One region of the Alteromonas sp. S015 genome, then DNA from elsewhere that is predicted to be linked to it. Evidence: predicted binding sites of a transcription regulator. Region 1 holds the regulator's gene; each other region holds the start of a gene.

Region 1 (8,359 bases):
GATGTTAGCGTTTTATTGAGTCGCGACGCTAACGGTATTTATCGCGGTTTTGTCGAAGAAAACCTTGATGGTAAATGGCGTGTATCGCTAACACCCATTGATGATAGCTGGAAAATTCAAAATACCGTCTATCTGCCCCACTCTGGCAAAATGAAATTCAATCCATAATGGCCAAGCACGACTGTTACCATTGCGGTTTGCCCGTTGCGGAATCCGATGATGGAAAATTTACTACCGTCATATTAGGGCAACAACGGGATATGTGCTGCCCAGGCTGTTTGGCAGTCGCAGAAGCTATCGTCGATAACGGTCTAGAGGACTATTACCAGTTTAGAACAGAGCCGGCGCAAAAATCTGACGATGGGATTTTAGAAACCCTAGACAAACTCAAGGTATACGACGACCCTTCCCTTCAAGAAGAGTTTGTTTTTGAAGAGGGGCAAGATAAGCAAATTCAGCTGACTCTTGAGGGTATTACGTGCGCTGCGTGTGGCTGGCTTATCGAAAAGCAGCTGTCAAAAGTTGAAGGCATTAAGCAAGTAGCAGTAAACGTTCAAGAGCGCCGCGCTTTAGTTACTTGGTCACCGTTTCAAATAAAGCTTAGCCAAATTCTTTCTACGCTGAAACGCATTGGTTATGTTGGGTCGCCATTTCACCCCGACGAGCACGAAGCCAGTTATAAGCGCGAACAAAAGACCTTTCTGAAAAAGCTTGGCCTTGCTGGCATTATGACCATGCAGGTGATGATGCTGATGACAGGCCTGTATTTTGACTGGTTTGGCGCCATTGAGTTAGAGACCCGCCAATATTTTTACTGGGTTGCCCTTACGCTTACTACACCTGTGGTGCTGTATTCAGGCAGCACCTTTTATGTGGGCGCCGCTAAAGCGCTAAGCGCCAAAACGGTTAATATGGATGTGCCGGTTACACTCGCCATATTCGGTACTTACATTGCTGGCATTCGCTCTACTGTATTAGAGCAAGGTGAAGTGTATTTTGAATCCATTTGCATGTTTATTTTTCTGCTGTTACTTAGCCGATTTTTAGAACATCGCAGCCGCCATCGCGCCGCACAGATTTCTGCCAATATGATGCAGTATGTGCCCGTATCAGCTACTAAAGTAATGCCCGATGGTAGCCTAACCGAGTGTCTGGCTAAGCAGCTAAAAATTGACGACGTGGTACTGGTGAAGCCTGGTGAAACAGTCCCCATTGATGGGGTGGTAAGCGACGGCAACGCGGCGGTTGATGAGTCTATGCTTACCGGTGAATTTAATCCTGTACGAAAATCAAACAAAAGCCCTGTGTACGGCGGTACAGTCTGCCAAGATGGCAGCTTAACCATTACGGTTACGCAAACTCTCAAAAATGCACTGGTAAATCAAATTGTAAGGCTTCAGGCAAGCGCCATGGCAAGCAAGCCCAAAGCAGCACAGATAGCCGATAATTTCTCTCGATACTTCGTTACTGCAGTACTGCTAATATCAGCGTTAACCTATGGCTTTTGGGCGTATCAGGGTAGCGACGAGGCATTTTGGATCACTATATCAGTGCTGGTTGCAACCTGCCCTTGCGCATTGGGATTGGCTACACCATCAGCGTTAACCTGCGCTATGGCAAAGTTAAACAGGCAAGGTATCTTACTAAAACGCGCTGATGCGCTAGAACAAATTACAGACATTGATACCATCGCGTTAGACAAAACCGGTACGCTCACAAAAGGCAAGTTTACTATTACAAATGCCTGGTATGCAGACGGCGTGGATAGTGATAGTGCGCTATCAATTGCCCGCGCTTTAGAATTACGGTCTGAACATCCAATTGCCAAAGCCTTTAATGAGGATAAAGCCCTTAGCGAGAAAATAGCCCTTAGCGAAAATAAGGCCTCTCGCGGTAGTGTCGATTCTAGCGAATGCCCTCTTCACAAAGTGACTAATTTTAACGTCACACCAGGAGGCGGTATCAGTGGTGAAATCAATGACACGTTGTTTTCTATGGGTTCTGCAGCATTCAGCGTTAACGAATCACAGCTAAAACTCATTGATGACTTCCCTTCAGCTAACGTGTTTCTTACGGTTAAGGGACATATTATGGCGGCGTATGAAGTGAAGGATACGCTGAGAGAAGATACGCAAGAAACGCTCGATATATTAGCTACAAGCCATACCCTTGCCGTTTTGAGTGGTGACACACAACAAAACGTTAACGCGCTTACCGCAACACTGCCTATTTCGACGGCTAAAGGTGGCCTAACACCAGAGCAAAAGTACGAAACCGTTCAAGCTATGCAGCAATCTGGTGCCAAAGTGATGATGATGGGTGACGGTATCAACGACGCGCCTGTTCTTGCCAGTGCTGATGTGGCGATTGCAGTGGGTAATGCCACCGACGTGGCTAAAACTGCCGCCGACGTGATATTACTTGGCGATCAGTTGCTTTCTGTGCCAGAACTTATTCGAACTGCGCATCAAGTGAAGCAAAAAATAAGGCAAAATATTGGTTGGTCGGTAGGTTACAACGTCTTGATCTTACCTTTCGCCGTATCTGGACTACTTTCTCCATGGATGGCTGTTGTTGGTATGTCGTTAAGCAGTATTATTGTAGTTACAAACTCAACGCGACTTTTGAGCAAATAGCATGAGTATTATTTACGTATTGATTCCAATCGCCATCATTATCGTTGCCGTTGCTATCGTGATATTCTTTTGGGCGGTGAAAACCAATCAATTTGAAGACTTAGACCGTCAGGGTTACAGCATACTGTTTGACGATGATCTTCCGCCTGAAGAAAAAAAGCTCGCTGAGCAACGCAAGCAACTGCAAGACAGTAAAATAGATAAAAGCCAAGCGCCACATGGAAGGGATTAATTACTTCTCGGCCTTTCTAATTGGCTTAGCAGGCGGTGTGCACTGTGTAGGTATGTGCGGTGGAATAGTCGCGGCGCTCAGGATGGTATCGCCTAAAGGCGCTTCAGCACTGCCCTATACCCTTGCCTATAACATGGGGCGTATAGTGAGCTATACCATCGCTGGCGCAATGACCGGAGCACTTGGAAAAATAGCAGCAGACTATATCCCCCTTGCCAACTATGCCCTTTCTCTACTTAGCGGAGTTATGTTGCTTCTGTTAGCCTGCTATTTGGGCAAGTGGTGGACAGGCTTAGCGCTACTTGAAAATGCAGGTAAAGGACTCTTTTCCAAACTCCAGCCGTTATCTAAGCGCTTTTTGCCGTTCAAAACTCCTTTTAGTGCCATACCTTATGGGTTTATCTGGGGCTGGTTGCCTTGTGGACTCGTGTATTCAACACTGACTTGGTCACTGGCAGCGGGTAATGCGCTTGAAGGTGCTGCTACTATGTTTTTCTTCGGTTTAGGTACATTACCCACCTTGCTCGCTGCAAGCGCTGGCAGCCAATATATTATGCGTAGTTTTCAGCACCATCATTTTAGACAAATAATTGCAGTAATGATGGCAATATATGCCGCTTATGTTATTCATGAAGCAATCGTTTAAAAATGGGTGTATTATTGTCCGGTATTCTTTTAGAGAGCGTGCATTATGAGCAAAGGAAGCCAATTTTCTATTCACTGTCAAAACTGTAGTTTTAGTCACTTATGTTTACCGGTGGCGTTAAACAAGACAGAAATTGAGTCTCTTGACGATATAATCGAGCGTAAAAAGCCGCTTCACAAAGGTGATACGCTTATTCAAACTGGCGATAAGTTCCGTTCTCTATTCGCTGTGAGAACTGGCTCATTTAAATCTTTCGTAACTAATACTGAAGGTGAAGAACAGATTACAGGCTTCCATTTTCCTGGTGACATTATTGGTTTTGATGCCTTACGGGAAAACAGACATCAAAGTTATACCTCTGCCTTAGAAACCGCCATGGTCTGTGAACTGCCCTACGAAACCCTCGACGAAATGTCAGTACAATTTCCAAAGCTTCGCCACCAGATTATGAGCTTCATGAGCGCGGAAATAAAACAAGATCACGACATGATCATGCTTTTAAACAAGCGCACTGCCGAAGAGCGTCTATTGTACTTCATTTCACATTTGTCGCAGCGCTTTGAGGAGCGTGGTTTTTCGCACAGAGAATTCCACTTAACCATGACGCGTAACGAAATTGGAAACTATTTAGGATTGACGATAGAAACCATTAGTCGTCTGTTAAGTCGTTTTCAAAAAGACAACATCATAAAAGTGGACGGAAAACTAATCACTATTGTAGATTTCGATCTACTCAACACTAAATTAGCAGCGCTAAACGGTCCAAGCGTTGTCTGCGGATGATGTTTTTTTGTCTCGACAATGCGCGCGTAATGCGCGCTTTTTTATGCAATAACGTTTTGTAACATTCAGCTCCTTCTAACGTCTATCCCTTTCCGCCCCTCTATGTGTTTAATGAACATAAATATCAATGCTTAATAACTGGCTTGTAAAATTCTTGATCTAAAACAACTTACGTTTTTCACAATGTCGATTATAGTTATTATGAGCTATTTGTTAAAGAACATCGATTTGGACAGCCGCTACTAAGTTTCGTAGTTAAGGGGACGTTATGATTGAGTGTAAACGAATTCTGGCCGTGGTAGATGCCGAGCGCGATAACCAACCTGCACTTAGCCGAGCTTATGAACTCGCTTCAAAAACGGGCGCTTCAGTTATCGCTATGATGGTGGTTTATGATTTATCTTATGATATGGCGACGATGCTTAGCCCCGATGAACGCGAGTCAATGCGCGATGCGGTAACGAAAGAGCACGCTAAATGGTTAGCGACCCACTTAAGAGAACAAGGGTTCACAGAAACTGACATAGTTGTAGAGTGGAATAATCGTGCGTATGAGTCGATCATTTACTACACCCTAAACAACCAGATCGATATAGTGGTAAAGGCAACCAAAAAGCACGACGATCTTGCTTCTGTCATTTTCACGCCTACAGACTGGCATTTAATGCGTAAGTGCCCTCGCCCCGTGCTGCTCGTTAAAGAGCACGGCTGGCCAGAAGGCGGAGAGATTATTGCTGCGGTAAACGTAGGCAGCGAAGACGATGAACACGCCGCACTAAACGACAAACTTACCCTCATTGCTAATGACTACGCATCCTTACTAAAAGGTAACGTTAATTTGGTGAACAGCTACCCGTCAACGCCTCTAAACATTGCCATAGAAGTGCCTGAGTTCGACCCCGATACCTATCACGATGCGGTAAAAAATCACCATTTAAAGGAAATGCGAAGTCACGCGTTGAAGTATGGTATCCCTGAAAACAAATGTGTAGTAAGAGAAGGATTGCCAGAAAAGGTCATTCCTCAAGTGGCAAAAACACTAGATGCAGAGCTAGTCGTAATAGGCACCGTGGGGCGTGTAGGTATTTCAGCGGCCCTAATTGGTAACACTGCAGAACACGTGATTGACGAACTGAATTGCGATGTACTCGCCATTAAGCCTGATGGATTTGTGTCACCATTATCGGTGTAATCTTTACATCAGCCTTATGTAGCAGCGAACACGGTACGCCACCAACAAAATTAACTTCACAGGCATGGTCTCGAAAAGGCGCTTTAATGTATAATGGTGGCTTTATCACAAACTAAGCTAGTTAATTATGAGTTTAGGCACAAACAGTGCTGACGCGTCGCCATTAAATGCTGCGCAAAGTAAGCAAAAGTACAACTTCAACAAACTTCAGAAACGACTTCGCCGGAATGTGGGTAAAGCCATTGGCGATTTCGGTATGATTGAAAACAACGACAAAGTCATGGTGTGCTTATCTGGCGGTAAAGACAGCTACACCATGCTTGATATTCTATTGTTTTTAAAGAAGATTGCGCCTATTCACTTTGATATCGTTGCGGTTAATCTTGATCAAAAGCAGCCTGGTTTCCCAGAACATATCTTGCCTGAATATCTAAAGAGCATTGGCGTTGACTACAAAATTGTAGAAGAAGACACCTACTCGATTGTTAAAGACAAAATTCCAGAGGGAAAGACGACATGCTCCCTCTGTTCTCGCTTGCGCCGTGGTATTTTGTACCGCACAGCAAAAGAACTTGGTGCCACTAAAATTGCATTAGGTCATCACCGCGACGACATGCTAGAAACATTCTTCCTCAATATGTTCCATGGTGGCAAGCTAAAATCCATGCCGCCAAAACTGGTGAGCGACAACGGTGAACACATCGTCATTCGTCCGTTAGCATACTGCACAGAAAAAGACATTGAGAAATATTCTCAGGCCGTTGAATTTCCGATTATTCCATGTAATCTTTGTGGTTCACAAGAAAATCTACAGCGCCAAAACATAAAGGCTATGCTTCAAGACTGGAACCGTCGCTTCCCAGGCCGTATAGAGTCGATGTTTCGTGCGCTTCAAAACGTAGCACCTTCACATTTAATCGACAGCAACCTTTATGATTTTAAAGCGATAGCTACCCAAGACGGCCCAGTTGAAGATGGCGATATCGGGTTCGATGAACCTTCTTTTACTACAGAAAATAGTACGGACTTCAGTGATGAAGATAATGCTATTGAAGTTATAAACATTATGGAACCGAAGTAAATGAAAATTGGACTTGCGTTAGGTGCCGGTGCCGCAAGGGGCTGGACTCACATTGGTATCATTGAAGCACTAGAAAAACTCGGCGTTAAAATTGACGTGGTAGCAGGTTGCTCTATTGGTGCCTATGTTGGTGCTGCCTACGCAAGTGGCAAGCTGGAAGGATTGAAAGAGTGGGCCTGTTCGCTTAGCGACTGGCAAGTGCTTGCTCTTATGGGCGTAGGCCTTAGACGTGGCGGGATAGCAAGCGGACAGAAGGTTTTCGACAAGTTAGCAAGCGAGTTTTGCGAATCAACCTATGAAGACATGCAAAAGCCCTTTGCGACGGTAGCGACTGACCTTTATACCGGCCGTGAAGTGATATTTAACTCTGGTCCCATCGGCGATACCATTCAAGCATCTTGCGCTATCCCCGCACTTTTTGCGCCTGTAGCACACGGTGATCGTTGGTTGGTAGACGGTGCCGTTGTAAACCCTGTACCGGTGAACTTGTGTCGCCAATTAGGGGCCGACTTTGTCATCGCGGTTAACCTTAACGCCGATTTCCGCCCACTTCGCCTTGAAAAATTAAGGCAAGACCATGAAGAAAACCAACGTAAAACTGAAGACTTTTTTACGAAAAGCCAAAATGTATTGCGACAATGGTTTTCACCTGACAATAAAGAAGAAAAAGCGATAGAGAAAAAAGGCGAACAGCACAAGGCTTCGTCTGACGATGTGAAAACAGAAGAAGGTATTGCTTCTGATGTTATTGAAAAAGTGGAAGAAGAATTTACCGAAGTGCCCGCTAAAGTAAACAAGCGAAACCCGCCTGGAATTATGAGCGTAATGAGTAGTTCACTTGAAATACTTCAAGCTCGCGTCACACGTTCACGTTTAGCTGGCGATCCGCCTGACATTCTTATTGAGCCTCAGCTCACCGACGTGGGTATTATGGAATTCCACAGAGCCGAAGAGCTATGCGCGAAGGGCGAAGAAACCATCGCGCGTTTAGCAGAGCAAATTAGGTATCAGCTTCTTACCTAATCCCAAATATGCATCTAGCTTGAAGCCATAGCGGTAACACGTAGCGGCGCATGAGGCAGCGTTAAGCCTTTTGCGTCGTTGATCCAATCTTGTTCTAGATGCAACACGCCGTTATTAATTTGCACACCTTGTGGTGTAATAAAATCTAAATTCTTGTCATCAAACTGAATCATCAAGCCTTTTACCGAAGGCATCATGAAAGACAAAAAGCTTCCCATTTCATTAAAGAAAGCTTCGTACTGACCATACAAAAAAGTAAGGTCGTCTTTTGTGTAATACTGCTTTAGATATTCCGGCTTGGTTTCAAGTTGTACCGACATATCACACACGTTCGCCCGTTCGTTTAAATCGATGCGAACCAGTGCGTTGGCAAGCTTCAATGCTTTTTCAGTTGGCACGGTGAACCGCCCTTCATCACTTACTTCTAGGGGCATTGTTTTTTTATCGGTTACGATAGATGCTCCGTTGACTTCGCATAAACGCCCTTCACCAACACGGACAAACCCAAATGCAAATTGGAGGGCTTGGGTATCTTCGTTATCCAATTTTTTAACATGGCTGTAGAAACGGCTGTACTCAACGTCTATCGTTTCAGCAGCAACGGACGGACTGCCCACACCAATAAACAGAGATGAAGCAAAAAATAAAGCAGCACGTATCATTCGGATAAAAACTCCTCGTTAAATAGGATCATAGTTTGAAGCTCTTCAACATAAGCGGCTCCTCGCTCGGAATAATTCATCAGGCCTTCAGCTAAAGCAACGCC
Region 2 (8,359 bases), on a different contig from region 1:
ACGGTATTCAGGCGCTAGACCTTATTGGTCGTAAGCTTACCCGAGATGGCGGTCAGATGATGGAAGCGACCTATAAGGCGTTTAACGCATTGGTTAGTGACATTCAAGACAGTGAAGCGAAGGGTCTGGCTCAAGGTATTCTTGATGACTGGCGTGCATCTTCAGCCGATTGCTTAGGGATGGATGCCACCACCGCTGCTGCAGCTGCTTGTGATTATCTAGCGTATAGCGCCTATTCATTGATTGGTGTACTGTGGTACAGCATGGCCGACAAAGCGCAAGCTTCAGGTAACGCGGTACTTGCAGCGTCTAAGATGAAGACACGGGACTTCTACATGGAACGTATCTTAGTACGTCGCGATGCGCACAAAGCCGCTTATAAAGCTGGCCCTGAAAGCACCCTTGCAATATCAGGTAATGAGTTTGATTATCTGTAGGCAGCTTATACTGCTATAGCCCGTGAAATATGGGCTAAGAATGCAAAAAAGGTCACTCTATGTGACCTTTTTTATTATGATTTGAACGAAACTATTAGTCGTTCGCTGCTACTTGGGTTGAAAACGTATCTGAAAACCAATCGTTAAGCATCGCTTTTTCATAAGAAAGCGATTCCGTGCGATTGCGACGTATGTTCGAATCCATAAAATCCATATCTTTAAGTTTCACATCTTCACCACTTACAATGACCTGACCGTCGGCATTAGCCAACGAGTAACTAAATGTCATTCTAGGAATATCAATGCGCTTAATAATACGGACGTCACTGCCGGCGCCGTTCCCGAAGCCGACAAACTGGCTTGGCCATACTTGTCCAGCCAAATCAACATTCGTTACCGTCATTGACAGCACTTGCGACTCAGGTAAATCACTGGCCAATTCTACAATGTGTTCTTCAAGCGCTTGTAGCGTTCGTTCGCGGAACCGTTTACGAGATTCATTGGTTGGTCTTACATCGCTGTAAGACTCAGGTTCTTCCCACGTTATCTTCACCTCTGCGGCTTGAGTGGGAGCAAAAACGGTAAGGAGTCCCACCGCTGTGGCGCAGCTTAAACAAGAAAAAGTACGTAATTTATTCACTTTTATGCTCCTAAATTCAGTCGTTTAAACGATGAGTTAGCAAGACATTTAGAAAAAGCTTAGCATGCAGCAATTGTCGGCTTTTATATCAGCTTTATATTTGACCAACCTGGTTAGAACTGGCTAGTCTCGCTTTGCTACTTGCATAACTGACGACTGTTTAATGATTAGGCATAGTTGAACGCGTTTAGTTCCCGTAAAGTTGGGGTTTATATCGTCCTTTTCACAATAGGTGTGATAAAAACGTTTAACGCTGGCGCTATCAGCGGTGATTTGCTGAACATATGTTTGCTGGTAAGCCTTTAAGGGACTCAGCTGGACATTAATTTTATCTTGTAAACTACGCAGTTCTTCTCGCTCCGGTAAGGTGGCGATTGAAACTAGCCATTCAGAAAGCGAGTTCTGGATATCTTCAAAGAGATACTGAACAAAAGGAGACCGCAGCACAATTACCAAAACAATAATTTCAGCAGCGATGATAAAGAACCTTAACATGACTTCTCAGCTAACTCTGACAGACGTTTCCTACAAATAGCGCCAATTTTTTAGCACCTTTCTTACTATGTGCACAACTACACGTTGCCAATTTACATTTTCACAATGACCACTGTACACGATTCAAACGGTAATTGACCACATTATTATCGACGATAATAGGGTGATATCGGTTTACCTGTAAATACAGCAAACTATACTCATGTATAGTAGGTAAAGCCTAATCGTCGATGCTGGGAATCAAATGGTATCTGGCCGTTATAGTAATCCTCATTATTCACGTAGCTGTATTTAACTATTTACAAAGTTACATAAACTAAGGAAACCAAAACAAAAACGACTTATTTTCTGAAGTTTCAGTATTGACTGAAACTTTAAAAAGATACACCATACGCCGCATTATTGATCTACATTAAATATGACGTTTTGAACGCAGTTATACTGCACAGGCAGTTCGTTACGTCACATAAGGTTAAGCTATGAATGAACAAATACCGGTAAAGACCGTTACACCGGTAAAAGTACATAAACCCAAAGGTGGACCTGAGGGTAAACGCCACGACTCTCGTAGCCGTATTTATGTGCGGGCTGTACAAGGTCCATTAGAAACGTTTAGACGCATGTTTGGCCTTTTCTTTTTGGGCCTTTTTGCCATCATCCCGTGGATTCAGTATAACGGACACCAAGCTGTGCTACTTGATATTGGCGAGCAGCGTTTTACTATTTTCTCTCTTACATTATGGCCTCAAGACCTTACCTTACTAGCCTATATATTTATTGTTTCCGCCTTTGCGTTGTTCTTCGTCACTACGTTCGCTGGTCGTGTGTGGTGTGGATTTATGTGCCCTCAAACAACGTGGGTGTACATTTATACGTGGTTCGAAGAGAAATTCGAAGGCCCTCGAAATAAGCGTATAGCCCTTGATGCGCGCAAGATGGACACCGACAAATTTTTGCGTAAAACGGCTAAGCATACCGCTTGGGTATTGGTAGCGCTGTTAACGGCTTTGACCTTTGTTGGCTACTTTACGCCAATTGGTGAGTTGTTTATCAACTTTGTGACATTTAAAACCAGCTTTTGGGCAGGTTTTTCGGTTATTTTCTTTTCGATATGTACATACGGAAACGCAGGCTACATGCGCGAAATCATGTGTACGCACATTTGCCCCTATGCGCGTTTTCAATCTGCCATGTTCGACAAAGATACGTTCACCGTATCGTATGATGCAAAGCGTGGAGAGCAACGCGGCCCGCGACCACGTAAACTTAGTTACGAGCAAGTGCAGGAAAAAGGTTTAGGCGACTGCATCGATTGTAACTTGTGTGTTCAGGTATGCCCAACCGGTATCGATATTCGAAACGGCTTACAATACGAATGCATAAACTGCGGTGCCTGTGTTGATGCCTGTAACGGTGTTATGGATAAAATGGGTTATCCTAAAGGCCTGATAAGCTTTACCTCGGAAGAAGAACTAGCTGGCGGAAAGACTCACATTTTACGTCCAAAATTAATTGGTTATTTCGTGGTTTTAGTGGTCATGATAGGCTTGCTGTTTGCCAATATTTGGATGCGCAGCCCCACCGAAGTTGACATTATCCGCGACAGAAACTCGCTATACCGCGAAACGAATGAAGGGCTAATTGAGAACGTTTATACAATAAAAGTACTCAACAAAACACAGCAAGCACAAACCTACGCTATTGCTGTAAAAGGTCTGCCTGACTATAAGTACATTGGTGAGCAAACTGTGACAGTTGAAGGCGGTGCGGTATACAGTACACCAATTTCAGTTGCAACTGACGCCTATAATCTGGAAGATACGGTTACCGATATTTTTATCAGTGTAACCACCACTATTGATGGGGAAACGGTTACTGTTGATGAGCCAACGAAGTTCCTTTATCGATGACAGATTTTTCATTCTCTGGGCTTAGCCCAGACACCATATTAGATGCCCTGGAAAGTCAGGGCATTTTTCTTCAAAGCGGTTTGCTAGCACTAAATAGTTATGAAAACCGCGTCTATCAGTTTTTGGCTGAAGACAGTCAGCGCTATGTAGCAAAATTCTATCGCCCAGGTCGATGGACCGACACGCAAATTCTTGAAGAACACGCGTTTGCTGCAGAGCTAATTGATAACGAAATTCCATTGGCTGCGCCCATTTCTCTCAATGGCTGCACGCTGCATCATCACAATGTGGCGGAAACTGACTACCGATTTGCGTTATTTCCTTCGGTAGGCGGCAGGCAATTCGAAAATGACAACCTTGATCAACTCGAGTGGATGGGACGTTTCATTGGCCGTATTCATCGCGTTGCATCTGCGAAAGGTTTTACGCACCGCCCTTCGATAGACATTGAAAGTTATCTCAACGAGCCAAAGCAAGTTCTTGCTCAAAGCACACTATTGCCAGAGCATTTAAAAACAGCGTTTTTCGCCATACTTAATCCTGTGATTGAAGCCACCCAAAAAGCTTACAAGCCTACATCGAGTATTCGACTTCACGGTGACTGCCACCCAGGCAATATACTATGGCGCGACGGTCCGACCTTCGTTGATCTTGACGACTGTCGCATGGGGCCCGCTATTCAAGATTTGTGGATGATGTTAAGCGGCGACCGTCAGCAACAGCTATTGCAGCTCGATACTCTGGTTGAAGCTTACGAGGAGTTTCACCCGTTTGATACTGCACAACTGCCGCTTATTGAACCCCTTCGCGCGATGCGAATGGTGCATTACATGGCATGGCTTTCACGACGCTGGGAAGACCCTGCATTTCCTCGGGCATTTCCTTGGTTTGCTGAAGATAAATACTGGGAAGGCCAAATTCTTGCTTTGAAAGAGCAACTATCGGCCCTTCAAGAGCCTCCACTGAAATTAGGATATTGAGCCAGCCCCTTTACTGCTGAAAAAACGCTTTTTCGATGACCGTTGTCGATAATCTTATGGCGGTTACGAAAAAGCGTAAGGTATAAGAAACCGTATTCGCTATCACTTTTTAACTTAGATATAATCGACAGTGTGTAGGTGCTCTTGTCCAGCTCCATATTAACTACGGCGACAAGGGTTAAACGGGAAATCAGTGAAAAACTGATGCTGCCCCCGCAACGGTAAACTCAACGCGTTGTCGTTTTCTTTTCATACGCCACTGTCTTTTATACGTTTACGCACGCTTCTGCGTAACTAAACGCCATAAGATGGGAAGGTAAAAGAGCCATTACATTTTTGGTAGTGGTGAGTAAGCCCGGATACCGGCCTGTACTTCATGGTGTCGTTTGCTTACTCAAATTCAAAAAATAAGCAAACGTACGCTTTCCCTAATCATGTGCTCGGGTGGAGCGCATCAAAGACAACATAAAAACCATGCGTACACAATTTACTAAAGCAGCCCTTAGCGCTGCCATTATCTCGTGCTTAACCACATCAACCTTTGCTCAAACTTCTGATCAAGATATCGAAACCTTAACGGTAACAGGCACGCGTTTACCTATTTCGTTAACCAAACTTCCTGGTTCAGTATCGGTACTAACTGAAAGCGACATTAACGCTTCAGGCGCACTCCAACTTACCGACCTAATTCGCGGCTTACCCGGCGTTAGCTTGTCTCAGTCTGGCAGCCCTGGTGGCTTAACAGAGTTGCGCGTGCGCGGCGGTGAAACTAACCATCTACTTGTTTTAATTGATGGCGTTGTTGCCAACGACGTCGGCCAGGGAAGCCTGGTTGACCTTGCTCACCTCACTAGCGCAAATGTGGTGCGCATAGAGCTTCTTCGAGGCCCGCAGAGCGCAAGATGGGGCAGCGGCGCGATCGGTGGTGTATTGAGCATTACTACAAAATCAGGCCAGTTTGCAGATAATGCGTCACACTTAGACTTCTCTGCTGGCGTTGGCACACAAGGTACGTTGCAGGGCAGCATGAACGCGCGCTCGCAAAGCGATAATGTAGGTATTTCTGCATACGCCAGCTACATACGTACCGGCGGTGACAACGTATCTCGTGTAGGTAACGAAGATGATGGCTACGACAACATGACCGCAGGCATTAATATTAATTATGCCGCAACGTCAGAGCATACGTTAATTGCTAACGTTCGCACGGTTCAGTACGAGAACGAGTACGACGGCACTGATTTTGTGACGACAGGCCTTCCTGCTGATTCAGATAACGTGACGGATGGTTCACAAATTAGTGCGAAATTAAGATGGGAATTTGCTCCGGAAAACACAGGTTATCGCTCAGCACTCAGTGCGCATTATCGTAAAGACGATAACGATAACACTGAGTCAGGTGCAGACACAGGTGGCACTACCGGTGAACGTATAGAGTTGAACTGGACAGGTTTCTATACCATCGACAAGTGGGATTTTGCTGGCGGTGTTGAATACCTACAGCGCCTTTTTACCCAACGCGGTCCAATCGCATTTGGCGATCCGAACCAGAAGCAGCACGACAATACTTATAGTGTATTTGCCGAGACAAATGGCCAGCTAACCGAGTCGCTAACCGCAACACTAAGCGCACGATTCGACAACAACAGCGAGTTTGACAATGCTGTGAGTTATCGCGGTGGTCTTACTTGGCAGCTTAACGATAACTACGCTGTTTTTACCAGCTATGGTAAAGCTGTTAAAACACCTACATTTACTGAACGCTTTGGCTACTTCCCAGCTAGCTTCATCGGCAACCCAAACTTAGAACCTGAAACCAGTGAAGAGTGGGAAATTGGCGTTAAAGCAAACTGGAAATCACTTTCAGCACAAGTCAGCGCATACTCTACCGAACTTGAAGATGAAATTAATGGCTTCGTATTCGTGTCAGATTTGGGGGCATATAGCGCAGATAATATCGACGGTGAAAGCTCGCGAGAGGGTATTGTTCTAGAACTTAACTGGGATAGTGGCAATGGTGATTTTACCGCAGCGTATAGTTATCTAGATGCGGAACAAACTGACAACGGTATAACAACCACGGAACTGCGTCGTGCCCGTCATCAAGGCTCGTTAACCTTTAACACTGACTTTGGGACAGAGAAGTTCAGCTTTTACACTAAACTAGCTTACACGGGAAGTCACTATGACACCTTCTTCCCTCCTTACCCTGAACCGTCTCAAACTCTGGCGCTGTCAGCCTATACGCTCGCAACCGTTAATTTAGGCTATCAGGTAGATGAGCAGTGGCAGGTCTCGTTGAAGGTCGACAATGTATTTGATACTGATTATGAAGACATTGTAGGTTATGCAGGCCAAGAGCGCCGTGCCTTGCTTTCAGTTAACTACAGCATGTAAATGATGTAACGTTAATGACCTATTGTTGAGCGTTGCTTAGAGGCTAAACTCAACGTGAAATCAACATACACTAGAGGGCTATACATGGTTATTGCCCTTTTTCTTTGAGTTTCTGTTAGGGCCTGATGATTCAGACTCTGTTCATCATGCGTATATAAAATACTGCATTAACCTAAACCTTGAATCGCGTTTTTTAGTGAGCTTATCGCGTAGTAAGGCATTGAAGTAGAACAGGTCCTAGTTAAGCGAACAAGCCTGTGATAATCTCGGTATCGATAATAGTTTTTTGAACATAGGATTATATTCCATGAAAAAGTTTGCAGTAATGTTTGTCATGGCAATGCTTTTGCCACTAACAGCATGCGCTCAAGAGCCAGCGTCTAAATGGAAAGAAGGTACGCACTATACTGTGCTTGATAAAGAAGCCACAGATAAGCCTGTTATTACTGAGTACTTCTCATTTTGGTGCCCTCACTGCTTCCAGTTCGAACCAATCGTTGCGCAAATTAAAGAAAAGAAAAGCGACGGCACGAAATTCAATAAAGTGCACGTAAACTTTATGCGTTTTACTGGACCTGACGTTCAAGACGATGCAACTAAAGCCATGCTAATTGCGCGCGCTATGAAGCAAGAAGACGCGATGAACGGCGCTATTTTTAACTATATCCACAAGCAACGTGCATCTATCACTGGCTTGAAAGACCTTCGCAATATCTTCGTTGTAAACGGTGTAGATGGTGAAGAGTTTGACAAAATGGCCAAAAGTTTTGGCGTAAATAGTATGGTGCGTAAGAACCAGCAGCAAATCGACGATTACCGCGAACACCTCACAGGTGTTCCAAGCTTCATTATCAACGGTAAATATCAGCCCACGTTCACCGCTGACATGACCTTCGACGACATCGCTGACCTAATTGTGTGGCTATCTGAGCAAAAGTAGTTTGGTTAGAAATAAATAGCCAATCATTATACCTTCAAAAATAAAATGGGCGCTCAGGCGCCCATTTTTATGCCCTGGAGCATCTCAAATGTATGCAGTAAGTGACTTTACTGACTTTATCTGTGAGCTTGACCAACTAAAAGCAGTTAAGCGCCAAATCACCCTCCCCTGTGATAACTATCGACAGGAGAACTCCGCAGAGCACAGTTGGCATGTAGCACTAATGGCAAATATGCTAAGCGAATATGCGGCTAAACCCATAGATGTAACCCGTGTTATTCGCATGATCCTTATTCACGATATTGTGGAAATTGATGCTGGCGACATGTTTGCTTTCAATCATCAAACAGATCACGACGCACAAGCCGAGAAAGAAGTCGCTGCCGCTAAGCGCATTTTTGGTTTATTGCCGAGTCCACTTAGTAGTGAAATGCTCGATTTATGGCTTGAGTTTGAAGCAGCGGAAACCGCCGATGCAGAATTTGCAAAATCAATGGACCGCGTACTTCCCGTATTTCAAAATATGAAAGATAACGGAGGAAGCTGGAAACGTCACGGTA
Region 3 (8,359 bases), on a different contig from region 1:
CGTTAATGTGGCGCTGTTAACTTTGTTCGATATGTGTAAAGCCATTGACCCAGCTATGCATATGGAAGGGGTAAGGGTACTGGAGAAAAAGGGCGGTAAGACAGGCCATTGGCAGTCTGACACCTAGTTCACATACAAAGTAGCGATCTTTAAAGCAACGTGCAAAAAGTGTATATCCGCTTAATGGGCAACCTACTCTAGGTTCAATGCATTTTCGAGGCTTGGAAAGATTAATCAGCGCACACCAAGCGACGTTAACAAAGTAGACAACAGGCAAAGCATGCAGGTAACGGTAAAAACATTCGCACAAACCCGAGAGATTACGGGAGAGGACAACTTCGCGCTTAATTTAAGTGATAACAGCACGATTGAAGCCGTAATATCTCAGCTTAAAATGCGCAGTGATAAGTGGGCATTAGCCCTAGAGGGCAGTGTGTTAACTGCCTGCAATCAAGAGCTCTGCGATCTCCAAACCGTACTCAGCGACGGTGATGAGCTGGCGCTATTTCCACCTGTGACAGGGGGCTAGCTATGTTCGCGCTAGTTCAAGTTGAAGATTTCGACCAAGGCGAGCTGTACGCTAGGCTAAAACAGTTGGCAGATGAGAAGGCCTGTGGCAACACCGGCGCGATTGTTACTTTTACTGGGCTAGTGCGAGATTTTAATAACGCTGGCGACATAGACGGCATTGAACTAGAGCATTACCCGGGCATGACTGAAAAAGCGTTAATGCTATTGGTTGAACAAGCGAGCAAACGTTTTTCACTTAACAGTGCTGGCGCGCTGCACAGAGTAGGGCGCATATACAATAACGAACAAATTGTATGGGTGGGTGCTGCCGCTCCCCATCGCCAAGCCGCATTTGACGCGGCCAGCTATTTGATGGACATGCTTAAGCAATCTGTTCCCCTTTGGAAGAAAGAGTTCAAGGGCGATAAATCTGAATGGGTTGCGGCAAAAGCTTCTGACGATAAAGCGGCACTTAAGTGGATGCACAAAAAGTAATGGTTTTTTCTTTAGCAATGCGAATGTCAAGCTTTGTTAACTTGGCCATGCTTGTGTTGGCAAGTGCAAGTGTAGCCGCAGGCGTTACGTTTTTTTCCAGCTCTGCGGCACAGGCGGGTGGGTTTGAGGTGGCCAATAACACAGCAAGTGAAGTCAGCGGTAATGCCAATAATCAAAACCGGTCAGTAAATTTTAAGCGCGACGAAAACATTAACGTGGCCGTTGCAGCGAACTTTGCAAAACCGTTAAAAAGCATTGCTGAGCAGTTCACCGAGCTTACGGGCATAAATGTAGCGGTAACTGTGTCTTCTAGCGGTACTTTGTATGCGCAAATTCAACATGGTGCTAGCTTCGACGTTTTTCTATCTGCAGATCGCGCTAGGCCGCAAGCGTTGGTTGATAATAACTTAGTGCACCACGGCAATCTGGTGGATTACGCTAAAGGCAAGCTGGCGTTTGTTTATGCTGGAAAATTACAACGAGAGGCATCTCGTGAAAGCAGTTGCGAGGAAATCGCCCGCTCATCTACTGGAGATACAACTGCACAATTAAACATTCAGCTAACCGATTGCTTGTCTAAGAAGCTTGTTAAATTAATGGAAAGTCCACAAAGCAAGGTAGCTATCGCGAACCCTAAACTGGCTCCCTATGGTGACGCGGCACAGCAGACGTTGCAAAACTTATCCTTATGGCAACGGTTTTTACCTCACAGAGTGATGGGTAAAAACGTGCTACAAACCCTGCAGTTTTATACCACGGGCAGCGTGAAAGGGGCTTTCGTTGCCTACTCATTAGCTTTAGATTTGCCTTCAAATTTATCTTCTAATTTTACGAATGCTGCAAGTGACAAAATTGCTGATGCCACCACGGTCATTGTTCCAGTACCTGAACCCCTTTATCAACCCATCATTCAGTCGTTGGTGGTTAACAGTAAAACGGCAGCTGAACTATTACCGAATCTGTTCGAGCCACGTCCAATCAAAAACACGACAGCGCCAAATGGTCAGCCTGTTCACAAAGACGGCGTTGAAACAACCAAACCGTTTCATTTGAGCGACGCTAATGGTGTGTCATCACCCAGCCTGTTTGTGCAATATTTAATGTCGCAAGGGGTGCAGCACAGCTTAATTGAGTGGGGTTATGAACCCACAATTGCATCGGGCGTCGGTAACTAAGTATGCTCACAGAATTCTTCGGGGCATCGACACTTGAAGCCATATTACTCACCTTAAAACTGGCCTTTATCACCAGTGGTGTACTATTGTTAATCGCATTGCCGCTAGCGTGGTTTTTAGCGAAATGGCAGAGCAAAGCTAAGCCTTTGGTTATGTCGATACTTGCGTTGCCTTTGGTGTTACCGCCAACTGTGCTGGGGTTTTACCTGCTTATTGCTTTTTCTCCGCAAAGTGCGTTAGGGCAGGCGTGGCAAAGCCTAACCGGCAGTAATTTAGCATTTAGCTTTGAAGGCTTGGTATTGGGGTCTGTTATCTACTCGCTTCCATTTGCTCTTCAGCCTTTGTACAGCGGCTTTTCGCAATTGGATAACCGTTATTTAGATGTAGCAAAAACGCTGGGGTTTTCGGCCACAGAAGCCTTTATAAAAATAGTGCTACCTTTAAGCAAAGCGCCCATCGTGGTGGCATTAGGCTTAAGCTTTGCCCATACCATAGGCGAGTTTGGCGTAGTACTAATGATAGGTGGCAATATTCCTGGAGAAACTCAGGTGCTGTCTATCGCGCTATATGAACAGGTAGAAGCGTTGGAATATAACAGTGCACACAACCTTGCGTTGGCCCTTCTGATTTTTTCATTCGTGATGCTCGCGGCGCTCTATCGTTTTAACGGTGTCGCACGGAGTGATGAGGCGCGTTAACATGCAAATATCTGCGCGACTTTCTAATCGCATTAATGCACAAATTTCACTGCAGCCACAAAGCCGCTTCATTGGGGTTACCGGTCCATCAGGTGCCGGGAAAAGCAGTTTGTTTCGTGCCCTTGCGGGCGTAGAAAAAACTGCAAAAGTGCAAACGCCGTGGACTGCTCAAAAAGTCGGTATCGTATTTCAGCAGCCCATGTTATTTCCTCATACCGATGTGCGGGGGAATTTAGCTTTGGCGCAGCGTCACGCAAGTCCTAATGCAATGTCTATCGACGCGTGCTTGCGCGGTTGTTATTGCGAACATTTAATCGATAAGCCAGTTCAGGCGCTTTCTGGTGGTGAAGCTCAGCGGGTCGCAATTGCGCGGGCGCTGGTCAATGGACCAGATGTGTTATTGCTAGATGAATCGTTAAGCGCGATTGATATCTTCACGCGTCGCAAAATTTACCAGTTTTTGAACAATTTGTGCGTGTCGGGCCAGCTCATCTGCTTCGCGATTTCTCATGATTTAGACGACCTTGCCTTGTTTAGCGATGAGCTAGTCTTTATTGATAAAGGCCGCACCGTGCATTGTGGAAAAACGCGCGATGTGTTGACTCAAGTATTCGAAAAAGAAGGGCGGGCGACACCGTCTAGCGTACTTGAGGGATTTAAAGTTACTGCGCAAAGTAAAGCAAACGACAGCAACCAGTCACAAAATGCCGTTATTAGCTGCAAACACGCTAGCGAAACGCAACGAGATCAAAATGTTCTACCCTTACAAGGCAATGAGCAGTGCCAGTCGGTAAGCGGAATTGAGCGCGTTGAGGTAGCGGGGCAAGAGATATACGTTACTGCAGAATCGGTGTCCTATTTGCCTCAGCAAAGCGGTGACCAAGTACCTGTTCGTTTTGCAGTTAAAGCTTGTGATGTAAGCATCGATACCAATATCGCTGACTTTGGCAAAGCCAGCACAATCAGTATTTTAAATGCGCTGCCATGTGTTATATCTAGCATCGAACCCGTGGCGAATCCACTAAGCCCCCTGAACGAGCCAGAAAATAACGCCGACACAAAACTAACCCCTAAAAAGTTAGCGACCGCAAACAGCGCGAAAGTGTTGTTAAAACTTGTTGTACTAGACAGTAATCAAACCCTTTGTGCCAGCATTAGCAGTATTTCTCTATTGCGTCTTAAGCTTGATGTAGGGATGCAGGTGATTGCGCGGTTTAAATTGCCCTAGGTTCAAATGGCTTTTGAGTAGCTACTGAGTATTTCACTTGCGTTCAAATAAGCGTCGAAACGCGCACAAATAGCCCGAATGTATATGCGCGCAGACTCTGGCACTCGAATATACCGAGATGTCGTTTCGATAAGCCCGTCTTCTTTAAGTTCTTCAAGGTTGTTTAAGGCTGAAGCAAAGTATTCATCAAATATGATGTGGTGCTTGTCAGCAATTGCTTGCTTGTCTACCGCTAAATTACACATCAAGCTTGAAATCACGTCTCTGCGAATAAGGTCGTCGACACTTAATGACAGCCCAACCTTCGCATTGGGCTGGTGGTTGTCTAAGCGACTATAGTATTCTTTTAAATCCTTAGCATTCTGCGCAAAGGCATTACCTACCGTGCTAATGGAGGACACACCGAACCCTATAAGGTCGGTGTCGCCACGTAAGGTATACCCTTGAAAGTTACGGTGAAGCTCGCCTTTATTTTTCGCAATAGCTAGTGAGTCTTTGCTTAAGGCAAAATGATCAAGACCAATCATTTCATAACCTATGTTTGTAAAGCTGTTAACGGCAAGCTTGTAAAACGCCGCTTTTTCTTCACTACTAGGCAGTGTTTCTTCAGCAAATTTACGCTGCGCAGCAAACCTCTCGGGAAGGTGAGCATAGCTAAAAAGCGAAATACGATCTGGCATCATGGCTTTTGTTGCAGCGATTGTCGTTGTAAACGTTTCAATTGACTGATTCGGTAAACCATAAATTAGATCTAAGTTGACTGAGTCGAAACCCAGCGACCGAGCCTCGAATACTAAATCGGCAATGTGAGACGTGCTTTGTACGCGATTTATGGTTTTCTGAACGTTGTAATCAGTATCTTGTAAACCAAAGCTAATGCGTGTGTAACCGAGACGCTTTAAGTTTTGGAGATAGCGTTTATCTATATTTCTAGGATCTAATTCAATTGACAGTTCAGCACCTGCTTCAAAGGTAAAGTGTTTCTTAAGCAGGTACATTAAATAAGTATGCTGAGTCTCGCTCAAAAAACTGGGTGAACCGCCACCCAAGTGCAGAGAAACTGCACGCCTGCCGTCAGTTAAATAACGCTTAGACAGGATTTCTTTTTCTATGTAGTCTAAATATTCGTCCGCTTTTTCATTGTGACGCGTCACCATTTTATTACAGCCACAGTAGTAGCACAGCGTTTTACAAAACGGAATGTGCACGTAGAGACTTACTGCCGGTGCTTTCGACACTGCAAGTGCTTGTGGAAGTATGTCATTTTGGAGCGGTTCAAATTTAAGTGCAGTAGGGTAAGAGGTATAGCGAGGAGCATTCAACGCATATTTGGTAATGGTTGATACGGGGCATTGTTTTTCGGCAATTATAGTCATCTTGGCTCTGCACTTATATGTAGATATCTAGGCGCGAATTCGATTCGATGACTAAAGCTTAATGGATTGCTTGGGAGGCTGATTTGATCTACTTCAAGGTTTTGGTGTTAAACCTGATTATTGTTTTACTTCTTCCGGTTATTTTGCTTCAAGCATTGTGGGTGAGGAAGAAGACCGCTGTACTGCCAGAGCCCGACGGCGAGCGGGTATTAACCTCAGCCGATAGTAAATTGCTACTCACTAATAACGTTTTGGTTATAGGCGATTCTGCTGCCGCTGGTGTTGGTTCAACGACGCAAATGGGGGCACTCACAGGTCTGCTGTATTCAAATCTTCTTAAGCTTGGGGCAACGCGAGTGACGTTGCACGCTAAAACAGGTTTTAAAAGTGAAGATGTGCTCAATCTTCTACATGAAATACCTGCGGAGCACTTTTCGTCGGTGCTCCTCTCTATTGGTGTTAACGACGTGACCAAATTTGTACCGCTGAAACGGTGGCGACAAAACATCGATGGTATTAGTGCGCTACTGTCAGATAAATTTGGTTGCGAAACAGTATTGTTTACAGCGCTACCGCCAATTCATTGCTTCCCAGCGCTACCACAGCCTTTGCGTGCACTATTAGGTTACCGAGCGCGGCTATTAAATCAAGCTTTGGCTGAGTGTGTAACACCCCGTGCTAACGCAGATATATTATATGTTACTGCACTCAATGTGAGCGGGACTATGGCGGATATTCAACAAAGTGGTTTGATGGCAGCAGATGGCTTTCATCCCTCCACGAAAGGCTATGAGATATGGGCACACTCAGCTTTTGAAAAACTTTCCTCGATTTACAGCACCACAGTGGGCGCGACAGAAAAAGGCACGGCAGAAACTGATGTAACTGCGACGAAATAATCGCTGTTTGGGGTTGAAGTTTCTTTTTGTAACCTTATCTAAGCCCTTATATTTCAATGAATTCAATAAAGCGAGGCCTAGCATGGCAGCAAATGAGCAAGGTGTACAAAGTGCGAGCGATATGCAGAGAGTAACGGTTAACATGGTATCAGACGTGGTATGTCCATGGTGTATTGTAGGGTACCAGCGCTTGCAAGAAGCCATTAAAACCCTTGATAACATTGAAGTAAATATTAAGTTTCACCCGTTCGAGTTAAACCCCAATATGCCAGAAGAAGGGCAAAACCTTCGCGAGCACATAATGGAAAAATACGGTATTAGTGAGCAGCAAAGCGCGCAGAACAGAGCGCGGTTAGTAGAAGCGGGCGAGCAATTAGGCTTTTCGTTTAACTTTACTGACGATTCTCGCATGCAGAACACGTTTAAGGCTCACCAACTTATTCACTTTGCTGCAGAAAACGGCCTTGAAGAAGAAATGAAGCTGGCCTTATTTAATGCCTACTTCACAGACGGTAAAAACATTAATGATCTAGGTGTTCTAGTAACGTTGGCACAAACGGTTGGCCTTGATAAGTCTGAAGCTGAACAAGCGCTTAAAAGTGAAAAATACGCGCAAGCGGTGCGTGAGGAAGAAACTATTTGGATGCAGCGTGGTATTCAGAGTGTACCGACTTTCGTTATTGGCAATCAGGGCGTAGCCGGGGCACAGGAGCCAGCTACATTGGCAGCATTTGTTGCCCAAGCGGCATCACAGCAATAAGCAGGTTGATTAGGTTCAGAGGCAGTTATGAGTAATCACGTTAACCATTTGCTAGCACAGTGGCTTCCGCTCAAAAACAAGCACAAATGGGTGCTGGGTTTTATTTTTAAAACCGAAGGTTCATGCTATCGCAAAGCAGGCGCCATGATGTTGTTTAGTGATGCAGGGCATCAGCTAGGTATATTAAGCGGTGGCTGCTTAGAAAGTGACATCGTTAAAAAAGCCCAGCGAGTAATGACCGACGGCGTTAGTCGTACCGCGGTTTACGACGACGAAGATGAAGAAGACATCGCGTTTAAACTAGGTGTAGGATGCGGCGGTGTGGTGCACTTAGCACTCGTACCAGTTAATCAAGACAATCAGTATTTATCGTTGGATGTGGTTAGCAAAAGCTTATCGAACGGAAAAGCGTGTGAGTGGCGCTGCGCTGTAGACGGTACTTTTGGGGATTGCACGAAATTGGAAGACCATACTGCGAAACCTAGAAAAGCGTCGCTAGACACCGTTGATGGCAAGCGCACATTGTCGGTTTTGATGCTGCCGCCTATCCACCTACTTGTTGTTGGAGGTGGGTACGACGCAACCTTTATGACTAAGCTGGCTAATTTGCAAGGCTATTTAGTAAGCCTTTGGGACCCAAGACCTGCACAAGCAAGACTTGAGCACTTTCCCGAAGTAAATTACTTGATTGAAGACCCGTCTACCGAGGGCTTACGTCTTCACATGGGCGAACATAACATTCAGGCGGCGGTGCTTATGTCTCATCATCGCGAGATTGACGCAAAAGCGCTGCAGGTGCTAAGCAAACAGTTGTTAACCTATACGGCAATGCTAGGGCCACTGCACCGCAAGCAGGAAATAATGGATTTAGCAGGGATTAGCGATACTAATTTTACTCAGTACTTCGCTAGCCCCGCAGGCTTTGACATTGGTGGTGAGCTACCCGAGCATATTGCGCTGTCTGTTATTGCACAGTGTCACGCAGTGTTTCATACAAAACCTACGCATTTGAAGCGTTAGAAAGACTTTCTGAAGGTAACGCCAAAGCTTCTAGGTATGCCACCTCTTGTCTATACCGACACATCAAAGTCGCTTCGTGCAACGTACTCTTCGTCGAATACGTTGCGCAACACAACGGCATATAATTCGGTATTTTCTTTCTCCAGCAAAGTGGCGTCGAATTCTCCGCCTTCAACACTGATGTCGCCTGCGTTTTGC

The links. The regulator FNR, encoded in region 1, switches genes on or off when oxygen is low (the NO sensors DNR and NnrR bind a similar motif). The targets are predictions, from matches to a motif close to TTGATCTAGATCAA.
Region 2: a site for FNR is predicted at 1,975-1,988, ahead of ccoG (cytochrome c oxidase accessory protein CcoG). Genes of this name have one in related genera too.
Region 3: a site for FNR is predicted at 5,566-5,579, ahead of hemN (oxygen-independent coproporphyrinogen III oxidase). Genes of this name have one in related genera too.

The regions. Positions count from the first base shown of each region.
Region 1 is NZ_JAZETO010000006.1:234,390-242,748, forward strand. Features, by position in the region: gene V7R42_RS13075 (FixH family protein) at 1-168, shown strand, start outside; gene V7R42_RS13080 (heavy metal translocating P-type ATPase) at 168-2,636, shown strand; gene ccoS (cbb3-type cytochrome oxidase assembly protein CcoS) at 2,638-2,868, shown strand; gene V7R42_RS13090 (sulfite exporter TauE/SafE family protein) at 2,855-3,514, shown strand; gene fnr (fumarate/nitrate reduction transcriptional regulator Fnr) at 3,560-4,297, shown strand; gene uspE (universal stress protein UspE) at 4,566-5,489, shown strand; gene ttcA (tRNA 2-thiocytidine(32) synthetase TtcA) at 5,617-6,570, shown strand; gene V7R42_RS13110 (patatin-like phospholipase family protein) at 6,571-7,593, shown strand; gene V7R42_RS13115 (DUF2987 domain-containing protein) at 7,608-8,255, opposite strand; gene V7R42_RS13120 (glucosaminidase domain-containing protein) at 8,252-8,359, opposite strand, start outside.
Region 2 is NZ_JAZETO010000002.1:137,398-145,756, reverse strand. Features, by position in the region: gene V7R42_RS04715 (acyl-CoA dehydrogenase family protein) at 1-437, shown strand, start outside; gene V7R42_RS04710 (DUF3016 domain-containing protein) at 532-1,077, opposite strand; gene V7R42_RS04705 (hypothetical protein) at 1,201-1,572, opposite strand; gene ccoG (cytochrome c oxidase accessory protein CcoG) at 2,052-3,482, shown strand; gene V7R42_RS04695 (serine/threonine protein kinase) at 3,479-4,462, shown strand; cobalamin riboswitch at 4,582-4,847, shown strand; gene V7R42_RS04690 (TonB-dependent receptor plug domain-containing protein) at 4,937-6,859, shown strand; gene V7R42_RS04685 (thiol:disulfide interchange protein DsbA/DsbL) at 7,167-7,799, shown strand; gene V7R42_RS04680 (HD domain-containing protein) at 7,888-8,359, shown strand, end outside.
Region 3 is NZ_JAZETO010000005.1:77,427-85,785, reverse strand. Features, by position in the region: gene moaC (cyclic pyranopterin monophosphate synthase MoaC) at 1-127, shown strand, start outside; gene V7R42_RS10885 (MoaD/ThiS family protein) at 281-529, shown strand; gene V7R42_RS10880 (molybdenum cofactor biosynthesis protein MoaE) at 532-1,005, shown strand; gene modA (molybdate ABC transporter substrate-binding protein) at 987-2,180, shown strand; gene modB (molybdate ABC transporter permease subunit) at 2,183-2,878, shown strand; gene V7R42_RS10865 (ATP-binding cassette domain-containing protein) at 2,880-4,106, shown strand; gene hemN (oxygen-independent coproporphyrinogen III oxidase) at 4,109-5,482, opposite strand; gene V7R42_RS10855 (SGNH/GDSL hydrolase family protein) at 5,587-6,381, shown strand; gene V7R42_RS10850 (DsbA family oxidoreductase) at 6,464-7,141, shown strand; gene V7R42_RS10845 (XdhC family protein) at 7,169-8,161, shown strand; gene V7R42_RS10840 (hypothetical protein) at 8,212-8,359, opposite strand, start outside.